One region of the uncultured Alteromonas sp. genome, then DNA from elsewhere that is predicted to be linked to it. Evidence: predicted binding sites of a transcription regulator. Region 1 holds the regulator's gene; each other region holds the start of a gene.
The links. The regulator LexA, encoded in region 1, represses DNA repair genes until DNA is damaged. The targets are predictions, from matches to a motif close to TACTGTATNNNNATACAGTA.

Region 1 (2,206 bases):
TGGGACTGAACTGAATATTTTTGATATTCAAAACCAATTGATTATTGCTAACTATAATATCGGTCATGTCACGCACCTCGCTCCCTTTATTTCAAACGGAAGTGCATTTGTAGCGTTGACAACTAACGAGTCTGGCATGGAAGTATTAAAGATAACCGATGCAGGATTATCACAAGCCGCGTCGGTGGACGGTATATGTGATCAGCTAATTACTATTAATGCAGACTCAGATGAGCAGCCGGAATTAGCGTGTACGAATTATGATGATGAGCTGATTGTTTATGACTTTTCTGGTGAGGCGCTTACCGAGAGCTTGCGTGCGAGCATACCTGCAGATATCTCTAATATTCAAGCTGATGTAACTACTGAACAAAACCAGAATCTTATTGGCGTTAGCCATAATACAGCCGATTTCTCACTTAACATTTATAGCCATCTTGTTAGCTTTGGAACCGATGGCTTTGTAAGGTGGCGCGGTCCTGCGTTTGCAAGTCGGCAAGGTCAAGATTACGGAAATTTGAAAGTGCGCAAAGCTGATTCAGGGAACCTTGAAATACAAACGTCTACCTATTCTAGCGCTATATGGGTGCATTAGTAGACGTTTGCAGAGAGCTCTACTAAGGTAGGGCTCTTTTTTTATGGCAAGTGTTCGAAGCATGTAAATAGCATCCAATGCTTGTCATTTCCTTTTAGGTGTATATACTTACAGGAACTGTATAGACAGACAGGTCTTTTATGCGCCCACTCACAGCAAGACAAACAGAAGTTCTCGAGCTTATAAAAACAACGATGCTCGAAACTGGCATGCCGCCTACCCGTGCAGAAATTGCCCGTCATTTAGGTTTTCGTTCTGCGAATGCCGCTGAAGAACATTTAAAAGCGTTGGCCCGTAAAGGCGTCATCGAAATCCTTCCAGGCACTTCTCGTGGTATTAAGTTGAATATTCCACTTGAAGATGAAACCCCTGAAGAAGAAGGTCTTCCTCTTATTGGCCGAGTGGCTGCGGGCGAGCCGATTCTAGCGCAAGAGCATATAGAGTCTCATTATAAGGTCGACCCTGCCCTGTTTCAGCCTCACGCTGACTTCTTACTTCGTGTAAGCGGTATGAGTATGAAAGACATTGGTATACTTGATGGTGACTTGCTAGCCGTGCATCGTACTACGGATGTCCATAATGGGCAGGTGGTAGTGGCACGTGTCGATGAAGACGTTACTGTTAAACGCCTTGAAAAGCGTGGCCGCGAAGTATTACTTCACGCTGAAAATGATGAATTTTCACCTATTAAAGTCGACTTAGCGTCAGAGCCTTTCTCCATTGAAGGGATTGCCGTTGGTGTTATTCGAAATGCTGACTGGATGTAACCTTTTAGCTATTTAGTAAAGAAAGCGGCTTATAGGCCGCTTTTTTGTATGTTTACCATACCTTGCTTACACAATAATCGTATTTAAGCCTAAGAAATCTCTTAAAAGCCACCAGATACCGCTCCCACATATTTTCTTCTATTTATGTCACCCTTTTCAGTGCTAGCTAGCGCTATTTTTGTCACCTATTTTGTTTGAAAAACAATCAAAATTACGCAACTAGCTTTTGATTATAAGAAACTTATTGGCAGCTTCTATTTGCCTATCTCGTTCAAAATGAGCGTTTCAAACAAGCTCACTAATTACCGCTACAGCATCCATACGCTGTTGTATGTGTCATTTCTCTTACATACAACTTTTGATTAAAAATTCAACGCTGCAATTGTTTTTTCTTAGAAAAGACTAGACTTGTGCGTTTTATTGAGCAATTCTTATACTGTATTTAACAAAATAATAACAATAGATGTAACTTTGGTTTACAACTAAGGCTAGATAGTTAAGTTAAAAGTTGGATTTCGGGTATCAGTTGCCAGAAGCGCAGCGCAACCAGTGCGTCAATGCTTCTGTTATAACGGAGGTGTTGAGTGAAACGAGTAACGACACAAGCGGCGACACAAGTGACAAAGTGGCTTTACGGGCTTCCACTTTTGCTTACCTCGCCACTACTGTTTGCTGATGCAGCAACGGGCGAAGGCTCTTCCATAAATTTGCGCCGAGGCGCAACAGACATAAGTGGTCAAGTTTACGACCTGCATATGTTGATGTTCTTTATCTGTATCGCAATTGCTGTTGCGGTTTTCGGGGTTATGTTTGCCTCCATGTACTTGCACCGTAAATCCAGAGG
Region 2 (2,206 bases), on a different contig from region 1:
AGAAGTCGGACTCTGTTCATAAAGCGTCTGATAAGGTTGCTCAATTTTGAAGTTATTCACTAATCTACTCGGCTATCTACTCATCTAGGTACTCACCTATCTCGCACTTTACTACTCACCTTTCTAATCACCTATCTACTCACCCTCTAGGGGTAAAGGGAGTTGATGTATGGTTTGTGCCTCACCAAGACCAATGTGCAGACCAACTAAGCGTATACCACGGCCTTTAGCACGCTCGTAAGCTTCTTGTAGTAGGGTATCAAAGTAATGCGCATTTAACGAAGGGCATCGATGCTCAACCGTGGTTAGCTGGAAGTCTTGAAATTTAAGTTTCACCCCTTGAGTGCGAATACGAACAGGTTTGCCTGTACGCTTTTCATGGGCCTGTATGCGTTCCTGAAGCTTTTCTAGTAAATGAGGCATAAAGTCGCGACATTCTTCTAATGAGTGAATATCGTTGCTTAGCGTGCGCTCTACGCCTATAGACTTACGCTCTCTTGATACTGACAGTTCTCGATCATCAATACCATGCGCACGCTCCCATAATACCGCGCCAAATTTACCTAATTCTTTTTGTATGCGCTCAAACGGGTAACTGCGCACATCGTTACAGGTGGCTAAGCCTAATCGTTGTAGCTTTTGCATTGTCACCTTACCTACCCCTGGAATTTTTTTAAGAGGCATGGCCCTTACAAAACTATCTAATTTATCGGGGGTAATAACACAAATACCATTCGGCTTATTTTCATCGCTGGCCACTTTTGCTACGAACTTACAGGGCGCTACACCCGCCGATGCGGTTAACCCCAGCTCTGACTCTATTCGACTTCTAATTTCTTCTGCTATTAACGTGGCACTGCCACCGCAATATTGGCTATTGGTGACATCGAGGTAAGCTTCATCTAACGAAAGAGGTTCGATTAAATCGGTATAGTCGGCAAATATTTCGCGAATTCGTTGGGACTCTTTTACGTAAGCCTCCATGCGTCCTTTCACTAAGGTAAGATTCGGGCAAAGCTTAAATGCGTAAGCGGTAGCCATGGCGGAACGAACACCATATTTACGGGCAGGATAATTACAGGTAGAGATAACCCCTCGATGCTGTGAGCTTCCACCAATGGCAATAGGGATATTACGTAACGCAGGGTTGTCACGCATTTCAACCGCAGCATAAAAGCAGTCCATATCTACATGGATGATTTTTCGCATGGTGTATGCTCCCAAACTGCCCCTAAGCCGCCCCTAAGTAGCTAGCTCTAGTATACAAGCCTTTAAAAAAAGCTGTATGTAAAAACAGTATTCTAGAACATATCAGTAACGCTTACCACTATATACGATGATAGTAAGTAACTACTTAGCGCTAACTATGAATGAACGGGCAAAATGGGCGTATCGTTTTAGATAAAAAAGCGCGGTAAGCTTACCGCCTATCGCGCTTTTATCTATGAACGGTTATTGCAGTGTAGTGGATTTCAATATCTTGCAAGTCCGTGGTATGAAAGGCTCTATTTATTAGCGCCTACTGACATCACCAGGTTAACTACACCATCAGATTAAAGGATCTGATTCTGTTTCCATTCATTCAATTTCTTTTCTCTCGCTTCTTCTTTTTCCATACGAGACTTTTTGCGGTCGCAAGGCTCTGGGCAATCACATGCTTTCGCGATACCTAATGCGCCTAATCCACCGCAACTACCTGAGATAGTTTTGCGCTGCACCACGTAGCCAACAGCCATGGCGAGTACCATAGTGAGGAAGAAACCGAATGCTAAAATAAACGTAGACATAGCCTACTCCTTAATTATTTACTTCTACCAGTTTATCAAATTCTGGCGTGGCATACTCTTCAAATCCGTCTGCCGTGCGACGAATGAGGAATACAGCAAGTTGTTCTTGCTCTGCAAGGTCGATTGCTCGTTGCCACCCCATTACATTGAACGCTGTGGCTAAGCCATCAGCAATCATTGAAGATGGGTTTACCACCGTAACCGATACCAAATCATGGGTTATCGGCGAGCCGGTATTCGGATCAATCAAATGAGAGTAGCGTTTACCGTCTTCTTCGTAATAGTTACGGTAATCGCCCGAAGTCGCTATAGCATTAGTACCAATAGACACCACTTTTTGGACCGCGCGTTCTGTCGTGACCGGCTTTTCAATCGCAATTAGCCATTCACTGCCATCGCCGCGTTCGCCTTTAACCCGC
Region 3 (2,206 bases), on a different contig from region 1:
CGTATTTGGGAAAGGTTTCCCCCCGCAGTGCGGTTAAATAGCGAATAGTATCGTTTGAAAATCGTTGCCCAAGTTCATGGACGGGAAGTTTAAGTAGTTGGCCTACCTGTCTAACACCGACTTTAGCAAGTGTGGCAATGGTTTTCGAATCAAGGGCAGTTTGTTCTAGCTTACAGCGTGACAATAACAGAGTTATGTTTTCTTTATTATCGGTATAGCGATTGGTTTTATTTTTAGCGAGAAGGCGTGCTGCATCCACTCCCCATGCAGTGGCGAAATAAAAGTGAATACCAGCAGAATGTAGCTCGTTTGTAAGTACATGCCATAAAGCGTCAAGACCACCGTAATACTGCAGTAAATTGTCTAGTCGAATAGCAATGGCGTTGTGAGCATCAATCACAATGTCTGAAGCGAGTGGGTATAACCGATGTGCAAGAAAGAGAAGGGTCTCTTTTTCAGCTTCGCGATTAAACGCTAGAATGCGCACGTGAGGGCAAAGCGCAGCCGCTTGTGCAAGCCCTTGACCGCATTCAACACCTTCGTTTATAGCCTGAGAATTAGCTTGAACTACTTGGTTGCTTTGTTCGTGATAAACCACAGTAGGTATATCACCGTCTGTGAAGCCGCCATCTTTTTTATGGGAATCAAGAGTTAACTGATAGCAGTAAAAGTAAGCCCATAGCATCATTAAATCACCGAGTGTAATGCTGGCTCGGTGTTCTTATTATTTTGCATGGCTGATTGAATGGCGCGGTTGTTAGGGGTCCATGAATGGGGGAGCACGATATCGGATACGGGCCATCCATGACGCTGTTTAATAATGTTAACAACCAATTGCGCATCACGAAGATGCAGACTTAAATCTAGGGTAATTGGAAAAGAAGCCCTTTGTTGGTTAGGGGAAGTAAACAGTAAGCACAGCGTATCGTTATGCGATGCCGCCACTTGCAAACGCCGAGCAGCTTTTGCATCCATGGTGTTATTCCAAAGCAAAACACAATGACAAGCTGCACTTTTTAAGCATTGCTCTGCTGCCCACAAGGCTTCTTGATCTGTTTTTGGAAGCACGACGATGACTTGTTCTAAGTCTACGCCTAAACTGCTTAACCAAGGCGCTTGGAGCTGGGCGGGTGGTTTTATAAATACACGTAGTTTGTGCGTGCGATGCGTAGTTAAAACGTGTTTAAAAAGGCTGATTTCTCCAATACCCGTTAGTGATGCAATTCTTACGACGCCTGATGTGGCGATACCACCGTGCAGGGCTTCATCCAATATAAGATTACCCAGCAAAAACTTGTTTTCGCTTACAGGCTTCTCTCGAGCTCGCCATATATGAGGGTGCTTATCAAAAAGCGCTGCCTTTGAACGAACTTCATCAATGGGTGAAATAGGAATATTCATAACACCATAATACTGTATATGTGTACAGTATTATAGTGTAGAGGTTTGTCTTTTCAAGATGGGTGAAATAGTTAAGGCTGTGAGGACATCTAACTATTTGAAAAAAATGCTTAAATAATTACGCCGTACTGGCATCGCTGCTAGCAGGGCTTTTTTTAGTGTTACCTCCCACCGAGCTAGTTATTAATTGGCAGGCTGCAATAAAACCATCAGCGCTGTTTTTAGACCAAGCCATACGAATGGGGCCAGGCATTTCTTTAATCACGTCTCGCACATCGCTTTGTGATACCTCGGTGCTGCTTAATGCAGAATCTAATGCTTCTTCTAACGTAGCGCCTTTTTCACAGCACGCCATTACAATACTAGAGAAGTTAAGCATAAGCGGCATAAGAGCAGTATGTTGTTGCTGACTTATCAGGCGGCTTTTATAAGCACTTTCGATACGAGCTGAATAAGTTTTTTCTAGCGCATCAGTAACTAACAGTAAATTTTTATAAGCATGGTTAACTTTATTACCATTTTGTTTTGCAGATGAGCGCGTAAGCGTAAGTTCACGTTGTAGCGTTTGCACACGAAGCGCTAGATAAATCAAAAACAGGACAAGTAGTCCTATGATCCCGAATGCAAATATCATTATCTTGCCGCCTTTTGTTCTTCTATGAATTGGTTAATTTTTTGCTCTAAAATGAATAATGGCACAGAACCATTTTCTAATACTGCTCGGTGAAATTTACGTACATCGAAATGCTGACCTAGCGCAACCTCAGCCTTTTCACGTAGCGCCTTTATTTTAATTTCACCAATT

Region 2: dinB (DNA polymerase IV) is a predicted target of LexA. The motif match lies at 1,280-1,299, and genes of this name have one in related genera.
Region 3: imuA (translesion DNA synthesis-associated protein ImuA) is a predicted target of LexA. The motif match lies at 1,412-1,431, and genes of this name have one in related genera.

The regions. Positions count from the first base shown of each region.
Region 1 is NZ_CAXBMP010000004.1:37,272-39,477, forward strand. It holds gene AAC006_RS04485 (VCBS repeat-containing protein) at 1-595, shown strand, start outside; gene lexA (transcriptional repressor LexA) at 736-1,362, shown strand; gene coxB (cytochrome c oxidase subunit II) at 2,010-2,206, shown strand, end outside.
Region 2 is NZ_CAXBMP010000019.1:19,843-22,048, reverse strand. It holds gene dinB (DNA polymerase IV) at 136-1,209, opposite strand; gene nqrM ((Na+)-NQR maturation NqrM) at 1,554-1,787, opposite strand; gene AAC006_RS14300 (FAD:protein FMN transferase) at 1,798-2,206, opposite strand, start outside.
Region 3 is NZ_CAXBMP010000032.1:35,998-38,203, reverse strand. It holds gene AAC006_RS18185 (DNA polymerase Y family protein) at 1-688, opposite strand, end outside; gene imuA (translesion DNA synthesis-associated protein ImuA) at 688-1,401, opposite strand; gene AAC006_RS18175 (hypothetical protein) at 1,520-2,035, opposite strand; gene AAC006_RS18170 (DUF885 domain-containing protein) at 2,035-2,206, opposite strand, start outside.